DNA from 2 places in the Gorillibacterium terrae genome. Region 1 is predicted to be linked to the other one. Evidence: predicted binding sites of a transcription regulator. Region 1 holds the regulator's gene; the other holds the start of a gene.

Region 1 (9,511 bases):
ATTTTGCCAAGGGTCAGGGGTATTACAAGCTGCACATGTTCGCCCGGGCCGTCGGCGAATTCGAACAGCTGGTCCGGGAGTACCCCGATTTTTTATTGGGACGGGTCTACTTGGCGATGGGCTACCTGCGGTTAGGGGAGCTGACCGAAGCCTACCGGCACTTCCAACTGCTGGTTCCGCTGACCAAGAACAGCAAGCTGAAGGCGATCTCCTACAATGCCATGGGCTGCATTCAGGTGCACAACCACAACATGGATCAAGCCTACGGGTATTTTAAAATGGCCGATCTGACGGACTCCTCCTTCATGGAGCCCGCTTTATGGAGCAAGGAATTCTGGCCTTACCGCAGGACCTAAGCGTCCTGCTTTTTCTTTTGAACAAAGAACAATTGTTTGGTATGCTAAAAGGAGCATGGAAGAAGGGAATTGATCGGCCGGAATGAAATTCGCCGTTTTGGATTTTGAAACCACCGGAGGCCAGCCTGCCGATTCCATTATTCAGGTTGGCCTTGTTGTTATAGAAGACGAACAGATCGTGGCCCGCTATTCTTCCTTTGTCCATCCCGAGGTCTCCATCCCGCCCTTCATCGTCTCCCTTACCGGAATCGACGACGAACTGGTCCGAGAGGCCCCGCCGATCGAACAGGTCGTGGCGGAGATGCAGCCCTTTTTGCAGGACAGCGTGCTGGTCGCGCACAACGCCGGCTTCGATTTTGCTTTTTTGCAGCGGGCTCTCGAGGATTCGGGGTACTTTAAGTTCAACGGCATGGTGCTCGACACGATGGATCTGGCGCGCATCTGCTTTCCGACGCTGCCGAGCCTGGCTCTCGGTAACATTTGCACAAGTCTGGAAATTCCGCACGAGCGTCCCCACCGGGCCGATTCCGACGCGGAGGCGACAGCCCTGCTGTGGCTCAAATGCTTGAGCCGGTTTCAGGATTTCCCGCTGCTGACGGTTCAAAGGATCGCGTCCGTGTTTCGCGACGATCCGTCGGACTTTGCCTGGTTCATCGACCAGGAAGCGGCGCGCAAGGAGCGCTCGGCGGACGTCGATCCGGACAGCGACCGCTATTTCCGGCAATTTTTCCTCGCGGCGGAAGATTGGGGCACGGATTCGCCTGAACGGGACGAGGCGGAGACTTCCCGGCATCTGGGAATGCCGTTTCCCGAGTTTTACGAGGGCGTTAAGGCCGCGCTCCGGGAATCCTTCGACGTCTTCGAGGAACGGCCGGCGCAGGACCAGATGACCGAAGCGGTCGCTTCCGCGTTCGGGGACAGCAGTCATCTGCTGGTCGAAGCCGGGACGGGAACGGGCAAATCGCTCGGCTATCTGCTGCCCGCCCTCTATTATGGCATCCGCGAGCAAAAAAAAGTCATCGTCAGCACGCATACGATCAACCTTCAGGAGCAGCTCAGACAGCGGGACCTGCCGCTCTTGCAGCAGATCTTCCCGGTCGAGTTCCGGGCGGCCCTGCTCAAGGGCAGAAGCCATTACCTCTGCCTTCGCAAATACGAGCAGAAGCTTACGTACGCCGAATACGAGCACGGCCGGGAGGACCGGCTGATGGCAGCCCAGATGGTAGCGTGGCTGACCGAATCGGAGCGGGGAGAGGACGAGGAGCTTCACTTCGGCCGCGGCAGCATGGAGTTCTGGCGTTCGGTTTCGAGCGACGCCGATTCCTGCCTGAACCGGAACTGCCCTTGGTTTAAGAAGTGCTTTTACCACCGGGCCCGCAACGAAGCGAACGAGGCGGACCTGATCATCACCAATCATTCGCTGCTCTTCACCGACATGAAAGCGGAGCATCGCATTCTGCCGGGCTACAAGCACCTGATCGTCGACGAAGCCCACAACTTCGAGGATGTGGCGGTCAAGCACCTGGGCTCCGAAATTTCCTGGTATTCCTTTGTGAACGCGGTCACGCAACTGTTCCGCGACGGACGAGGAGGCCAGCTCCCCTTCGTTCGCAATCGGCTGCTGCACGCCGAGGACATCTCCCGGGACAAAGCGGGCGTGTGGATCGAAGCGATCGACGAGGCCCAGCCCGCGCTCCTCGATATCCGCGAACGCTGGGAGGAGCTGGCTTCTCTCCTCTATGAGATGCTGGCCTTCTCGGGCGGAGACGGCGGCGAAGGCCCGCTGACGCTGCGCATCCCCGAGGGACGCCAGCCGGCGGGCTGGGGAACCCTGCTCGACCGGGAGGAAGAGCTGTACGCCCGGATGACGGCGGTGCTCAAGTCGCTGGATAAGCTGATCGTCGAGATGAAGGATCAGGAGGAGCTGTTGGAGCTGCAAGGGCTTGTTACCAACATCGCGGGCGGCATCAAGGAGCTGTACCGGCACCGGGATGCGCTGCGCTTCTTCCTGAAGCAGTCCGACAGCGGTTTCGTCTACTGGATGGAAGGGACGACCCAGCAGCGGATCAAATCGCTGCAGCTGCTCGCCGTACCGATCGACGTCAGCGCCATGCTGCGGGATGCGCTCTTTTCGGTCAAAGACAGCGTGATTCTCACTTCGGCCACCTTGTCGGTCGGCAAGACGTTCAATTATATAACCGAGCAGCTTGGCTTGCAGAAGGCGGCCTCGGAGAATCGGCTGCGGACTGTTCTGCTGCCGTCTCCGTTCCGTTACCGGGAGCAAGCCCTGATGATCATCCCGCGGAATTTCCCCGTTCTCCGGGGCGTGAAGGGCGAGGCGGAATTCATCGCGGCCCTTACCGATTCCCTCGCCGAGGTTGCCAAGGCGATGAACGGCCGGATGCTGGTGCTGTTCACCTCTTACCGGATGCTCCGGCAGGTGCACGGCGAGCTGAAGGACCGGCTCGGCGGAGAGGGGATTCAGGTACTCGGCCAAGGCATCGACAGCACGAGCCGCAGCAAGCTGGTGAAGCTGTTCCAGGGAGGAGGAACCAGCATTCTCCTCGGGACGAGCAGCTTCTGGGAAGGGGTCGACATTCCCGGCGAAGCGCTGAGCTGCCTGGCGATCGTTCGGCTGCCCTTCCAGCCGCCCAACCATCCTTTGGTTGAAGCGAAGAGCGAGAAGCTCAAGGAGGCGGGACAGAATCCATTCATGAAGCTGTCGGTCCCGCAGGCGGTTATCCGGTTCAAGCAGGGCTTCGGCCGCCTGGTGCGCACGGCGAACGACAAGGGCATCGTGATGGTGTACGACACGAGAATTCTGGAGACGTATTATGGGAAGCATTTCTTGTATTCGCTGCCGGGCCCGAAGATCGAGCATATGACGGTCGGCCAAGTGGTTCCGCGCATTCACGAATGGATGGAAGGGGAAGAAGAGGCATGAAGACGACGACGGAGAAAATATCGGAGGCGGTGGTACGCCGCCTGCCCGTTTACCTGCGCTACTTGACCGAACTGATGGGAAACGGGGTTCAGACGGTTTCCTCCCAAGACTTGGGGCGGCGGCTTGATCTCAATCCGGCCCAGATTCGCAAGGACCTCGCCTATTTCGGCGATTTCGGCAAGAAGGGCATCGGCTACGATGTCGAGTACCTGATCGAGAAAATCCGCCACATCCTGAAGCTCGACCGCGACATCGCCGTCGCTCTGGTCGGCGCGGGCAACTTGGGCAAGGCGCTCAGCAACTACAACGCGTACTTGAACGACAACATGCGCATCGTCGCCCTGTTCGATTCCCAGCCCTCGATTGTGGGCACGACGATCAACAACCTCACCGTCCAGCCGATGGAGGAGATGGTGGCCACGGTCAAGGCGCAGCACATCCGGGTCGGCATCGTAACCGTGCCCGGCTCCGAGGCGCAGAAGGTGGCCGACGATCTCGTCGACGCCGGCGTCGAAGCGATCCTGTCCTTCGCTCCGGCGATTCTGAAGGTGAAGGAAGGCGTCCGCGTGCATTACGCCGACTTTACCACCGAGCTGCAGAGCCTGGCTTATTATCTGGAGTAGGCTCGCCAAGGCCGACGAACGGCCAGACTTACGCGAACCCAAACCAAACGGGCTGCCCGATCCGGAGAACAACCGGAGGGACAGCCCGTTTATTCGTATGCTTTTCAAGTGGAGGAACGCTTGTCTTAAGCGTAACGGAGAATGATGCTGTCGAGAATATTGGCGACGCCTTCGCAGGCATCCGTCGCTTTTTCCAGACGCTCGTACAGCTCCTTGATCTTGAAATCGCTGTAAGGGTCGGTCGGCGAAGTGAAGATTTTGCGGATGCCTTCGCGCAGCAGCCGGTCGCCTTCGTTCTCGTAGCTGTTGATGATGACCGTATGCTCGCTGATCTGGTTGTATTTTTTCTTGGCCAGGAGCTTGAACGCATCCAGGATGTGTTCGCAGGCGCCGACGATGACTTCGGCGAATTTCAGCATGTAATCGTCCGACTTCTCGATGATCAGGTAGTCGAATCGGGCGGAGGTCTCTTCGATATAGTCGATGACGTCGTCCATCCGGTTGGCCAGGTCCATGATGTCCTCGCGGTCGAGGGGCGTGATGAATACCTTGTTGAGCCCGCGGTAAATCATGTGGGTGATGTTGTCGCCCTTATGCTCCAGGTCCTTCAACTGATCGATATATGTGACGGGCGGTTTGGCCCCGCTCATCGCCTCGCGGAACAGGTTGGCCGCCACCAGCGTGTTCTCGGCCGCTTCTTGCAAGAGTCCGTAAAAGTCCGTGTCGCTTTTCTTCTGAAACATGGTGTCCTTTGCTCCTTTTGGATAGAGATTAACCGGGTCTGTACGGGCAAGCCGTAAAGAGATATCTATCAGTTAAAGTAACATAAACATTCGGCACAAAGCAATGAGCGGCGCCACATTGGCTTACCCTCGAAGCGGACGGGCGCCTTGCTTTTGCCGGAAACCCGTTGTACATTGGGAAGGAAGCCTCAACTGTGAAAGGAATCGGTGCGATGAAGCGCATTTGGATCAAGAACGGAATTTTTTTGACGGCAAATGAACAAGAACCTGTCTTGCGGGGTTCGATGGTCGTGGAGGGGGACCGGATCGTCTATCTGGGAGCTGCACTCCCGCCGGAGGAAGAAGCGAAGGGCTTCGACGAGATCGTCGACGGCACCCGCCGGCTGTTCATGCCCGGACTCGTCAATACCCACGGGCACGCGGCGATGTCGCTGCTTCGCGGAGTCGGCGACGATCTCGCGCTGCAGGTCTGGCTGGAGGAGAAGATGTGGCCGAACGAAGCCCGCTTCACGGCGGAGGACGTCCGGGCAGGCACGCTTCTGTCGATCGTCGAAATGCTTAAATTCGGAACCACCGCCTTCGTGGACATGTACGATCATATGGATGAAGTGGCTCAAGCGGTGGAGGCGTCCGGCATGCGCGGCGTGCTCGCCCGCGGCGTCATCGGGCTGTGCCCGCCGGACGTCCAAGAGACCAAGCTGGCGGAAGCGATCCGCTTTGCCCGGGAATGGAACGGCGCGGCGAACGGGCGGATCACCACGATGATCTCGCCGCATGCCCCGTATACCTGTCCGCCGGAGTACATCCTCCGCTTCGTCGAGGCCTCCGCCGAGCTGAATCTGCCGATCCACACCCACATGTCGGAGACGGCGCGCGAAGTGGAGCAGAATGTCCGCGACTACGGGGTAAGACCGGTCGAGCATCTGGAGAAGCTCGGCGTATTCGACCGCCCCTGCCTGGTTGCCCACGGCGTTCACCTGAACGCGGAAGAGATCGCGATTCTGGCCCGCCATGACGTGCGGGTGTCGCATAATCCCGGCAGCAACCTGAAGCTGGCGAGCGGCATCGCTCCCGTACCGGAGCTTCTGCACGCCGGAGTCAAGGTATCGCTCGGCACGGACGGCTCCGCCAGCAACAACAACCTCGACCTGTTCGAAGAGATGCGTCTCGCCGCGTTGCTTCATAAAGGAGTGAGCGGCGACCCCACAGCCATTCCCGCCTTCGAAGCCTTCCGCATGGCGACGGCGGCCGGGGCCGAGTCCGTATGGCTGCCCGAGACAGGACGGCTCCAAGCCGGCAAGAAGGCGGATTTCATCGCCCTCGATATCGATCAGCCGCATTTCGAGCCGGCCTCCAATTACTTGTCCCATGTCGTCTATTCCGCATCGGCCAAGGATGTTACGGACGTGTGGGTCGATGGGCGGGCGCTGGTTCGGAACGGCGAGTGCGTGACGCTCGACGAAGAGAAGATTAAAGCGGAGTTTCGCCTACGCTATGCGAAGCTGATGGGGGCCTGATGGCCATTCGGATGTCGAGCCGGCGGGGATCGCGTTCGGGAATGCGGCTCGGAACGAAGATCCTGCTGATTGCGGTGGTCGTTCTCGGTGTCTTGACATTTGTCGGCTACCGGTTTTATCTGTCCATTCAATCGCAGATTTGGAGCGATGAGGATGCAGCCGTGCAGACGGCCATGGCCCAGACCTCTTTGAAATCCGTAGACCGGGTGGATTCGTATGTCGGCGATGCGCCGATGATGATCGTGGAAGGCGCGGACGGCGAGGGCCGGAGCATGCTGGTGTGGGTGGCGGGCAATGAGACGCACAGCGAGTTTGCCGATGCAGGGGTCACCAAGGAATGGGTGCGCAAGCAGACCCTCATGGATAGCCCGGGAGTAGAGCTGCTGCGCATTGTACCGGCGATGTTCAACGGCGATTACGCCTGGCAGTCGTTTTACCGAATGAAGGGCGAAGACGGCAAGAAAAAGCTCTACTACAACTTTTACCGGTTTAAAGACGGAGCGCTGCTCGACAAGTGGCTCCTCAGTCTGCAATAAGCATGGTTGAGAATCCCTGGGTCATTTCCCGGGGATTTTTTCAGTGTTTTTTCATTTTTGCCCGCACGAAGCAGCGAAATGTGATATACTATTGTCTATCAGCTTGTTGCATCAAAATCTAGTAATGAAAGGCGGACGTTAATGAAGCTCAAAGTATTGCCGATTCTTATCGCCCTGCTGACCTCCGGAACTCTTCTTTTTGGCGGATGGTTTATGTATCGCAGTTATGCGATGGAGAATCCGCTGGCTGATCTCGTCAAAAAAAATGCCGGTGTGGAGCAGGTTGACGCCACTTTTTCCAATAAGCAAGTCGTTGTTTCCTTAAAGCTGTCCCAAGACGCCAATCTCCGCCAGATCTATCAGTCGATCAAGACCGATGGAGCCTCGCTGGTCGGGGGCCGCGAGATTCAAATCAACGTGCAGAGCCAGTCCTCCGCCGCCATTGACGACTGGTGGTCGAATGCCCTGTTCGGCGTGGCCCAGGCGATGGATACGAAAAAATACGGGGATATCCCCGAGTTGTTGAATAAGCAAGCCAAATCGGTTCCTTCGCTTCAAGCGATGACGGAAATGGACGAGGTCAATGTCTATATCCGGTTGACGGACGGTCAAAACAGCAAATATATCATCCTGCCGCGGGTTCCGGCATCCATGGGAGTGTGGCCGAATGAATAAATACTGGAAAGAAATCGCCATCGGCGCCGTGATCTCCGGGTTAATCTTCCTGGCCTTCATCGGCGTTAATATTGTGCCTTTTCTGACGCTCGTCGTTTTTGTCGCGGCCTTCTTCCTGTTCACGCGCCCGAAGGGCGGAGCCATCGCCACGGCGGTGGAACGCAAGTCGAAGCCGCGGACGCCGTCTTATCTGACCTTTGAAGATATCGGCGGCCAGGACCGCGCGAAGAATGAATTGAAGGAAGCGCTGGACTTTCTCATTCGTCACGATGAGATCAAGAAATTCGGTATCCGCCCGCTGAAAGGCATTCTGCTCGAGGGGCCTCCGGGAACCGGCAAGACCCTGATGGCGAAGGCCGCGGCGCACTATACCAATTCCGTGTTCGTCTCGGCCTCGGGCAGCGAATTTGTGGAGATGTACGTCGGCGTCGGCGCGAGCCGTGTCCGCGACCTGTTCAAGGATGCCCGTACCCGTGCGCAGAAAGAGAACAAGGACAGCGCGATCGTCTTCATCGACGAAATCGACGTGATCGGCGGCAAGCGGGACGGCGGCCAGCATCGGGAATACGATCAGACGCTGAACCAGCTCCTGACCGAAATGGACGGGATTCATACCACGGAAACTCCGCGGGTGCTCATCATGGCCGCTACCAACCGCAAGGAAATGCTGGACAGTGCGCTGCTGCGTCCCGGACGGTTCGACCGGCAGATTCAGGTCGACCTTCCCGACAAGAAGGGACGGCTGCACATTCTGAATATCCATGCCAAAAACAAGCCGATCGCCATGAATGTCGATCTGGCCAAGGTGGCGGAAGAATCTTATAATTTTTCCGGAGCCCAGTTGGAAAGCTTGATGAATGAAGCGGCGGTCTACGCCATGAGAGAAGGCAGCGATGTCATTGAGCACCGCCATCTTTCCTCGGCGGTGGACAAAGTGCTGATGGGGGAACGCTCCGATCGCGAAAGCACGAAGCAGGAGCGGGAGCGGGTGGCCATGCACGAACTTGGGCATGCCATTATGGCCGAAGCGGTCAAACCGGGGTCGGTGTCCCAGGTTGCGCTCAGCCCGCGCGGCCAGGCTTTGGGTTATGTCCGTCATAATCCGCAGGCGGATCAATACCTCTATACGAAGCAGGAGCTCGAGGACCGGATCATGGTCGCTCTCGGCGGCGCCGTAGCGGAAGAAATGTTTTACGGCAACCGCAGCACCGGCTCGCGCAACGATTTTGAACAGGTGCTTAACCTGGTGAAGACGATGATGGATTCGGGACTCACCGCGCTCGGCATCGTCGACCGCGAGATGGTCACGCAAGAGGAACTGATGAAGGAGAATAACCGGATCATCAACCAGCTCACGGAGCATACCCGCGAGATTCTGGAGCGCAACCGCAACGTGTTCCATCAATCCCTCGCCATCCTGGTGAAGGAAGAGGTCATGTCGGGCGCACAGTTCCGTAACCTGCTTTCTATGATTAAACAAAAGACGACGGCTTGAAACAGCCCGTCGTCTTTTTTTCGTTCGGTTAGGCGGAGAGGTCTTGCTCCAGCAGGGAGCGGATGCTTTCCGTTAGCGTTATCGGCGGTCTCCCCAGGAGACACTGCAGGTCGGCTGAGGTCGAGGAGCTGTCGATCCGGCTAAGGAATCCGTAGATCCAGTGCTGGGTCTGAGGGTCGACCCGATGCTGAACCGGCCGGCCGTACACGGCTTCCAAGGCGGCAGCCAAGTCGGGGAACGTCCAGCTCCGGGCTGCGGTCAGGTTGAAGCTGCGGTTCTCGAAGCCAGTCCCGAGCAGGACGGCGGCTATGGCGGCGGCCAAGTCGCTGCGGGTGACCGTGTTGAACCTCCATGCTCCCGAAGCTGTCACCACCGCGCCGCTCGTTAGGGCTTGGCGAAGGCCGAAGCTTTCGGCTACGTCGGTATATAAGGCGCTGCGCAGGAAGGTGAACGGGATGCCGGAGGCGCGGATGGCCTGTTCGGTGGCCAGATGGAGATGGCAGAGCGGGACGGTTCCTTTTTCGGCAAAGGCAAAGCCGGTATAGAGGAGATGCTTCGCCTCCGCCCGCTTAGCGGCCTCCACGAGATGGGCATGCTGGCGCATGCGTACGGTATCGTCCGG
Region 2 (9,511 bases), 490 kb from region 1:
TATTGCAGGACGGCCCGGCCGATGCTGAACGCGCGCACGCCGACGATCGGCACGTAGACGAGCAGGATGTTTTCCGGCGGAATCGAGGACTTGGAGATCAGGAAGCCCGAGGTGAACATCAGCATGGAGGCGGAAGCCACCGTCAGGATGGCGAGCAGGATGATGAGCGAGAAGCTGTAGGCGTTGCGCTTCAGATAGGGGCGAATCCAGCCCTCCGGTTTCATCCCGTCACCCTCCCCTCTTGAGCCTGGATCAGGCTATAATACACGCCGCGCCGGGCGAGCAGCTCCTCATGGGTGCCCGTCTCGGCGATTCGGCCCTTGTCGAGCACGAGAATCCGGTCCATGTCCGGCATCCAATGCAGCCGATGGGTTGCAAGGAATACTTTGCGCCCTTCGAAGAGCCGGAGCATGGTCTGTTTCAGTTCGTGCTCGGTCTCGATGTCGAGATGCGCCGTCGGCTCGTCGAGCAGCAGCACCGGCCGCCGGCTGAGAAACGCGCGGGCCAGCGCCACGCGCTGCTCCTGCCCGCCGCTCATCGCCCGGCCGCCGCCGCCGACTCTCTCGTTCAGCCCCTGCGGCAGGCGGGCGATCAGGGAGGCGAGACCGGCGGCGTTCGCCGCCGCCTCGACCTCGGCGTCCGTCGCCTCCGGCACATAGAAGCGGATGTTGTCCGCAAGGCTTCCCTCGAACAGATACGGCTGCTGGGGGATGTAGGTGATCTGATCCTTCCAGCCCTTCGCCGCTAGCGAGACGGGCTCGCCGTTCAGGGAAACCTGTCCGGAAACGACGGGCAGGAAGCCGCCCAGCGCATCGATCAGCGTCGTCTTCCCCGCTCCGCTCTCGCCGACGATGCCGACCTTAAGCGGGCCGTCTACCGCGAACGTCGCCTCCTCCAACGAAGCGTCGGCTTCCGACTCGTGCTTGACGGACAAGCCGCTCACCTCGAGGCGGTCGCCGGGGTCAAGGGGGACCGGCCCGGCCTGCGCACCGTCCGCATCGCCCGTGTCCTCGGGAAGCGCGAGGATCGACTCCATATCCGCCGCCGCCGTCTTCCCGTTCTGGGTCGCGTGGAAATCGGCGCCGACCATCCGCACCGGCAGGAAATATTCCGGAGCCAGAATCAATACGGTCAGCGCGGTCACGAGCGTCATATCGAGCTGAATCAGCCGCAGGCCGAGGTTGACGGCGACGATGGCGACGGACAGCATGGTGAAGAAGTCCAACGAGAACGAGGACAGGAACGCCACCCGCAGCGTCTTCATCGTCGCCGCCCGGTACTTGTCGCTCACCCGCCGGATGCTCGCCGCGTGGTCCTTGGAACGGCCGAGCACCTTCAGCGTCTCCAATCCGCGCAGGGAGTCGACGAAGTGGTTGGACAGCAGCCGATAGGAGGCGAGCTGGCTCTGCGTCTGCTTGCTCGCGGCCAGGCCGACGAGGATCAGGAAGATGACCAGAATCGGCATGGTCACCGTCAGGATCACGCCCGAACGCACGTCTCGGTAGTACACATACGCGAGGATCAGCCAGGGGGTGATGCCCATGCCCAGCATTCTGGGGAGGAACAGCTCCAGGTAAGCGCGGAACTGGGTGATTCCTTCCAGCACCAGGGTAACGAGTCCGCCGCTGCCCCGCTTGGCGGTGAATCGCGGGCCCAAGCGGAACAACTTGTCCATCAGCCGCCGGCGAAGATCGGCGGAGGTGGTCTCCGCGAACCGGTAGGCGACTTTTTGCTGCAGCAGCCCGAGGAGATGCCGGCCAACGAACGCGACAAGGAACAGCAGGCTTACGCCATACTGTTCCTTGACGGGGCTTCCGGCAAACAGCGCGGACAAGGCTTCCGCGAGCCACTTGGCCTGAAGGATAATGGCCGCGGTCTGGGCGAGCGTCAGAAGGCCGAGAAGCGCCATCACCGGCCGAATGCCTTTGTAGTTCATCAAGTCTTTTCCCATGCCGAGTCCGTCCTTAGTATTCCAGGTGGTGGTCTTCGTGGATCCGTTTATGGAAGATAAAGTAGCTCCAAATCGTATAGCCCAGCACGAAAGGCAGCAGGGTCAAAGCGACGATCGACATGACCTTGAGCGAGTACGGGTTCGATGCCGCATTGTGAATCGTCAGGCTGAACGCATTGTCGATCGAGCTGACCATCACCCGCGGGAACAGGCCGATGAACATCGCCGCCACCGTGAGGACAATCACGGTTCCGGTCATCCCGAATGCCCAGCCGTCCCGCTTCTTGATCATGAATAAGCCGGAGAGCAGGAAGGCCGCCACGGCGAGCAGCGATACGATCGTCATCGCCGCGCGGTGCTGCGTGAACAGATCGGTCTCGTAGACGGTCCACACGCCGAAGGCGATGACCAGCACGCCGACCGGAATCAGCAGCTTCTTGGCCAGGGAGCGGGCGCGGTCCTGCAGGGGATTGATCGTCCGGAGGCTGGCGAACATCAGGCCGTGCACCAGGCACAGGAGCGTGATCGTGACACCGCCGAGCAGGGTATACCCGTTAATGATGTCGCCGAACAGGCTGGCGCTCATTTCCATATCCTGCCCAATCGGCAGGCCCCTTATGATCGCCGAGAAGGCGACGCCGAACAAGAGCGGCGGCAGCAGGCTGCCGAGGAAGATGCACACGTCCCAAGTCTTGCGCCAGGCCGGGTTGTCGACCTTGTTGCGGAATTCGAAGCCGACCGCCCGCACGATGAGGGCGAGCAGCACGAACACGAGCGCGGTGTAGAAGCCGCTGAACATCGTGGCATACCAGTGCGGGAAGGCGGCGAACATCGCTCCGCCCGCCGTGATCAGCCATACTTCGTTGGCGTCCCAGAACGGGCCGATCGTATTGATCAGCACCCGTCGGTCGTTGTCGTTCTTCGCGATGATTTGGGTGGACATGCCGACCCCGAAATCGAAGCCTTCGAGAAAGAAAAAGCCGACGAACAGCACTGCGACGAGGATGAACCAAAGCTCATTAAGCGATATCATGTTACCCCTCCTTGCCCGTAAAGGAATCGTTGAACGGGTCCTGGGCCATCCGCTCGTCGGGCTTTTGATCAAACGGGCCCTTCTTGATGACCTTGACGAACAGGTACGCCGTGAGGATGCCGAGAATGGCGTAGATCGTCGTAAACGAGATGACCGAGAACAGCACCTGTCCGGCCGTTACGCTCGGCGAGACGCTGTCTTCCGTCCGCATGAGGCCGAATACCGTCCAGGGCTGACGGCCGATCTCCGTCATCACCCAGCCGGCGGTATTGGCGATGAAGGGCATCGAAATCGCGTATACGGCGGCCATTGAGAACCATTTGGGCGCGTTGTCCATTTTCTTTTTCCAGTGCAGATACAGGCCGTACGCGAACAGCAGGAAGCTGATGACGCCCGCCGCGATCATGATCCGGAAGCTCCAGAACGTGGTCCGCACGGGAGGAATGTAGTTGGCTTCGCCGTATTTTTGCGTATATTCCGCCTGCAGCTCGTTGATGCCCTTCACTTCTCCCGAGAACTTGCTGTAGGAGAGGAAGCTGAGCAGGCCGGGAATGTTGATTTCAAAATCGTTCTTCTTGCCTTCCGTATCGATCGCCGCGATGAGGTTCCAGCCGGCAGGGTCGCCGCTCTTGCCCCACTGCGCTTCGCTTGCGGCCATCTTCATCGGCTGGGTCTGAACGAGGTACTGGGCCTGGGCGTGCCCGGAGAAGGCGACGCCGAAGAAGCCGATCAGGCCGAGAATCCCGGCGATTTTGAAGGTGCCTTTAAACAGCTCCGCATCCTGCTTCTTCATCACCTTCCAGGCGCTGACGCCGAATACGAAGGCCGCACCGGTCAACAGAGCTCCGGAGAAGGTGTGCGGGAATTCGACCAAGAGCTGTCCGTTGGTCAGGAGCGCGAGGAAATCGTTCATCTCGGCGCGGCCGTTATTGATCGTATAGCCGACCGGATGCTGCATAAACGAGTTGGCAAGCAAAATCCAAAGCGCAGAGATCGTCGTGCCGATGAAGACGAGCCAGATGGTCAGCAAATGGACCTTCTTGCTCAGCTTATCCCAACTGAAGATCCAGATCCCGAGGAACGTGGATTCCAGGAAGAAAGCAAGCAACGCTTCAATGGCGAGCGGAGCGCCGAAGACGTCCCCGACAAACCGGGAGTAATCCGACCAGTTCATTCCAAACTGAAATTCCTGCAGGATCCCGGTGACAATGCCGACGGCAAAGTTGATCAGGAACAGCTTTCCCCAGAATTTGGCCAAGCTCTTATACGAGTCCTTGCCGGTTCTTACATACATCGTTTCCATGATGGCGACATACAAGGCCAGGCTGATGGATAGAGGTACGAAGAAAAAGTGGAAAATCGTGGTTGTCGCAAACTGCAGCCGCGACAGGAATACTACGTCCATCCTTGCCCCTTCTTTCATTGGTTTATCCTCATGTAGGCTTACTGTATCCCACGGGATTTTTCTTATATATGATATATATCACATGAATCCCGGACGGATCGAAATTAAAAAAGGCGATATTATGTCCAAACGATAAACATATTGTGAAAATCGACGCAAACAATAAGAATATTCAAATTTATTGGTTAATAATTCCTAATCTTAATTGTGAGAAAAATCCGCTGCTTGTCGGTTTATGACGAGTTATGCCATAGGTTGCCCCTTCACGTCCTCCCTTACCAATGGGCTTCTTCTGATTTCCCCGCCAATTCTTCCGGGTGCCGCCAACCCAAAAAACCCCTGTGCCGTATGGGAATACGGACACAGGGGCAATGGTCGGGACGGGGCAGACGTTTAGTCGGCCAGTTCGATCGTAAGCCGGAGGTTGCGCTCGCCGGCCGGAACGCGGATTCCTTCGGCGGTAAGCTCGGCGGAGGCACCGCTCACGGACGAGGCTTGCTCCATGCCGTGCAGGGAGATCGAGAACGGCTTTCCGCCGCCTTCGACGGTCACTTCGACGGTTTTTCCGTTGCGGACCGCACGGGCCGTAAGCTCGATCTCACCGGAGCGATTCCGGATCGACGCTTCCGCCGCCTTCCCGTCTTCCAGCGCGTAGAGACCCAGATCGGCGCCGTCGGCGTGATCGTAGTCGGGCCGGACTTCGTTCGCTCCGGTCGCCAGGATCGAGTTCGGCCGAACAAACAGCGGCAGGCTGAAGAAGTCGTAGGTTTCCTTGAACCAGCGGCCGCCCTGCACGGTCTTGCCGCTCAGGAGGTGCGTCCAGGTTCCTTCCGGCAGGTAGTATGTCACCCGGCCGGCTTCGTCGAAGACCGGAGCGACGAGCAGGTTCGATCCGAGCATATACTGCCGGTCCAACTGATCCGCGGTCGGGTCTTCCGGGAACTCGAGCAGCATCGCACGCATCGACGGGATTCCCTGCTCGTGGGCCGTTCCGGCCGTGTCGAACAGATACGGCATGAGGCGGCATTTCAGCTTGGTGAAGAAGCGGGTGACGTCGACGGCTTCGTCGTCGTAGACCCACGGAACCCGGTACGATTCGCTGCCGTGCAGGCGGCTGTGGCTGGACAAGAGGCCGAAGGCCAGCCAGCGCTTGAACACATGCGCCGGAGCTTTGTTCTCGAAGCCGCCGATGTCGTGGCTCCAGAAGCCGAAGCCGGACAGGCCGAGCGAGAGGCCGCCGCGCAGGCTTTCGGCCATCGATTCGTAGTTGGCGTAGCAGTCGCCGCCCCAGTGAATCGGGAACTGCTGGCCTCCGGCCGTAGCCGAGCGGGCGAACAGCGCCGCTTCGTTCTTGCCGAGCTTTTCCTCCAGCACTTCAAAGACGACCTTGTTGTACAGCTGGGTGTAGTAATTGTGCATCTTGAACGGATCGGAGCCGTCGAAGTAGACGACGTCGGTCGGAATCCGCTCGCCGAAGTCGGTCTTGAAGCAGTCGACGCCCATATCGACGAGGCCCCGCAGATAACCGGCGTACCAATCGCAGGCGTCCGGGTTGGTAAAGTCGACGAGCGCCATGCCCGCCTGCCACATGTCCCACTGCCAGACGTCGCCGTTCGGCTTTTTCACCAGATAGCCGCGCTCCATTCCTTCCTGGAACAGGCGGGAACGCTGGGCGATGTAGGGGTTGATCCAGACGCAGACCTTGAGACCCTTGTCATGGATGCGGGACAGCATGCCGACCGGATCGGGGAATACATCCTTATCCCACTCGAAGTCGGTCCAGTGATAGCCCTTCATCCAGAAGCAGTCGAAGTGGAATACGTGCAGCGGCAGGTCGCGCTCCGCCATCCCGTCGATAAAGGACATGACCGTCTCTTCGTCGTAGCTGGTCGTGAACGAGGTGGTCAGCCACAGGCCGAAGGTCCAGGCGGGCGGCAGTGCAGGCTTGCCGGTCAGGTCGGTGTATTTGACCAGCACATCCTTCGCGGTCGGGCCGTCAAACAGGAAGTATTCCAGCGATTCGCCTTCGACGCTGACTTGAACCTTTTTGACCTTTTCGGAGGCCACTTCGAGGGAGACCTTCTCCGGCTGGTTGATGAACACGCCGTATCCCTTGTTGGTCACATAGAACGGGATGTTCTTGTAGGCCTGCTCGGAGCTCGTGCCGCCGTCTTCGTTCCAGATGTCGACCGTCTGGCCGTTCTTGACAAAAGCGGTGAACCGCTCGCCGAGGCCGTAGACGTATTCGCCGACGCCCAGGTCGAGCTCTTCGCGCACATAGGCGCGGCCGTTCTCGGTGAGGTAGCCCATCGCTTTGAAGCCGCTGCCCGTCAGCCGCTCCCCGCCGCGGTAGAAGGCGACATCCCAAGGAATCGTCTTGGCGATGTGCACGCTGAGCGAGCCGCTGGTCATCACCTTGTGGGTATCGGTCTCCGTGATGACCGCGTGGCGGCCTGCCGCATCCTCCCTCAATTGGAAGACCGGGCCGCGCTCGCGGACGCCGAGGTTATGAATGATCTTGACGCCGATCACGCCGGGAGCGGGAGAACGGAATTCCACCGTCAGGAGCGGGGAGTTGAGCGTATCGCCGCGGTGACCGACCGGCCGGGGAGAGACGAATGCCGTCAAGATGCCGTCCCGTTCGGCAAAATCGACCGCTTGCACCGCGCCTTGAAGATCGACGCCGTCGCGAAGCATCCAATAGCCGTTGTTGAATTTCATGAGTGTTCCGCCTTTCTCTAGCAGATATGGGGGCTGAAAGCCTTTTCAACCCCTTATAGTTTGTATTATACTGATATCGAATGCGAACAACTAACATATCTATGCTTGTTTGTAACACGATATTGATGTTTCGAGGTGAACGCCATGGACCGCACCGCACGTCGGCTGCTGAAGGAAACCCGCGTCCACGGGAGCGACCGTTTTCCGCTCGCCGTCTATCAGTTCGACTATCCTGCCGGGCAGCATGTACTCGATACCCATTGGCATCCGGAGGCGGAATTTTTCCGGGTCACGGCCGGCGAGGTGCTGATCCAGGCCGATACGGAATTCTTCCCCGTCCGGGCGGGGGAGATGGTGTATTTCGACGGCGGCGACATCCAGGCCGGGTATGCGCTCGGCGATGCCGGCTGCAGCTTCGAAGCGATCGTGCTCGATCTCGGCTTCCTCGCCGGCGGAAGCTTCGACGCCGTCCAGGAGCAGGCTCTCTTGCCCCTGCTGCAGAAAAAGCGTACCTTTCCCCGCGTCCTCAGGCCCGACTCCGCCAGCGAGCGGCGGATGGTCGCCTGGATCGGGGAAGCCTGCCGGGCCGCCCGCTCGGAACAGCCGGGGTACGAGACCGCGGTGAAAGGCTACCTCTATCTGGCTCTGGCCGAGCTTCAGGCCAGCGGCCTCGGCACCGACCGCAGCGGCAGCGCCGGAGGCGCGGACAGCGTCAAGGTGGAGCGGTTGAAGAAGGTGATCGGGTATATCCAGGACAACTTCCACCGGCCCGTCCGCATCGAGGAGCTCGCTTCCCTCATCCCGATGAGCGAGGGGCAATTCTGCCGCTTCTTCAAAGCCATGACCGGCAAGACGCCGATCGAGTACGTCAACGCTTACCGGGTCCGCCAGGCGGCCGAGCTGATCCGCTCCACCGACCGCAAGCTGTCCGACATCGCCCTCGATACCGGCTTCGACAACCTGAGCTATTTCAGCAAGGTGTTCCGCCAGGAGACCGGCGACACGCCCTCGGGCTTCCGCAAAAAGAAGCCCTCCGCCTGAACGGGGAGCCTCCTCCTTATTCTGCCGATCACATCGCCGCCGCTTGCTTTTTCCGTCAATTCTCCGCAGCTCGCCATTCCGCCCGCTCCGGCGCGAGGCGGCCGTCCGTCAAGCGGTACGTCACGGCGAGAACGCCCGCCGTCTCGCGGGCGCCGTCCAAGCGGACGGTGCGCTCCGTCACCAACCGGGTTTGATCCGCAGTAAGCCGATACCCGGTGAGCTCGGTTTCGGAGACGGCCACCCGGATGCTTCCGGCCTTCTTCTCACCGCCGTACTTGGCGGTAAACTCGGCCGAAAGGGGCAGAGTCCCGCCCGCGGCAAGCCCGAGGAATCGGACGGTTCCCTGCGTATCGCCCGCATTCCAGTCAAGCGTTCCCCGCTGGATCTCCGCGCTGCTCCACAATACCCGCCAACCCTTCTCTTCCCATGCGCATACGTACAAATCCGGTTCAAGGCCTCTGATCGTCGAATAAGGGGAAACCACCAGCACAGCGGCGCGGCTCCCTGCGGAATCGCGCATCTCCAGCAGCTGCTGAGCTTTCACCGCCGCCGCCCCGGCTTCGTCTGCCAATCGCCGCGCCTGCCCCTCGTTGAACGGCTTCAGGGCGATCCGCTGTCCGGCTCCTTCCAGCACCAGGCTCCCGTTGTCCCGCAGCCGCAGCACGTCCTTTTTCCCATCTCCGGTGACGTCGAACTCCCCCTCGAACAGGACTTTCCCCTCATCCAGCCAATAGAACCGCCGGTCCGCCGGTCCGTCGAGCCGCAGCATCCCGAATATCGCCTGGGCATGGACGGGATCGGCGGCGAGATAGAGCCGGTTGTCGCCGTCCGCATGAGAGATCCCGCACTTCACCGTATACAGCAGCTCGCGGGAATCTCCGGGCCGCTTCAGCCGGTAATCGTACTGCTCCATGCTTTTAAACTGATCGTTGCACTCATAAGCGATATTGAAATCGGCAGGCATGGCCGTACGGAGCAACAGGTCCAGCTCATCGGCCGCTTGTCCGCGAACCGGATGCCAGCTTCCCCCGGGCTCCGCCAGCTGCAGCTCCGGTTCGTTTCCGTTCTCGTGTCCTTTGCCGCTTCCTATCCGGTCCGGTCCAGATGCGGCATTCGACGGCAGGAGGGCAATTGCGATGAGTAGGAACCCGCATACGGCGATCCGAAGCAGCCTGCCGATCCTTCCTTTCTCCACGACATCTCCTCCTTCTTCCTCTATTCATAGGACGTTTAGGATTCAGGAAAGGTTTGGAAACCCGGAACGGGAAGCGCTGCGGCATCTGGTTCTTCTTCCCGGGACAAGGGTAATAGAGAGCACATCCCAAAAGCCTAAGGAGGAGACCGCGATGCCAAGCAAAAA

Evidence for each region. The regulator Rex, encoded in region 1, represses fermentation and respiration genes when NADH is low (regulators of the CRP and FNR family bind a similar motif). The targets are predictions, from matches to a motif close to TTGTGAAATATTTCACAA.
Region 2: the regulator Rex is predicted to act here: its motif matches at 4,456-4,473, upstream of ACSEXS_RS10440 (cytochrome ubiquinol oxidase subunit I).

The regions. Positions count from the first base shown of each region.
Region 1 covers NZ_JBPPGI010000002.1:539,486-548,996, forward strand. Annotated here, with positions in the region: gene ACSEXS_RS12540 (tetratricopeptide repeat protein) at 1-356, shown strand, start outside; gene dinG (ATP-dependent DNA helicase DinG) at 439-3,300, shown strand; gene ACSEXS_RS12550 (redox-sensing transcriptional repressor Rex) at 3,297-3,923, shown strand; gene ACSEXS_RS12555 (DUF47 domain-containing protein) at 4,049-4,666, opposite strand; gene ACSEXS_RS12560 (amidohydrolase) at 4,879-6,183, shown strand; gene ACSEXS_RS12565 (cell wall elongation regulator TseB-like domain-containing protein) at 6,183-6,719, shown strand; gene ACSEXS_RS12570 (hypothetical protein) at 6,861-7,394, shown strand; gene ACSEXS_RS12575 (AAA family ATPase) at 7,387-8,889, shown strand; gene ACSEXS_RS12580 (NAD(P)H-binding protein) at 8,918-9,511, opposite strand, start outside.
Region 2 covers NZ_JBPPGI010000002.1:47,205-56,715, reverse strand. Annotated here, with positions in the region: gene cydC (thiol reductant ABC exporter subunit CydC) at 1-224, opposite strand, end outside; gene cydD (thiol reductant ABC exporter subunit CydD) at 221-1,951, opposite strand; gene cydB (cytochrome d ubiquinol oxidase subunit II) at 1,965-2,984, opposite strand; gene ACSEXS_RS10440 (cytochrome ubiquinol oxidase subunit I) at 2,986-4,389, opposite strand; gene yicI (alpha-xylosidase) at 4,783-7,110, opposite strand; gene ACSEXS_RS10430 (AraC family transcriptional regulator) at 7,255-8,151, shown strand; gene ACSEXS_RS10425 (hypothetical protein) at 8,207-9,346, opposite strand; gene ACSEXS_RS10420 (hypothetical protein) at 9,498-9,511, shown strand, end outside.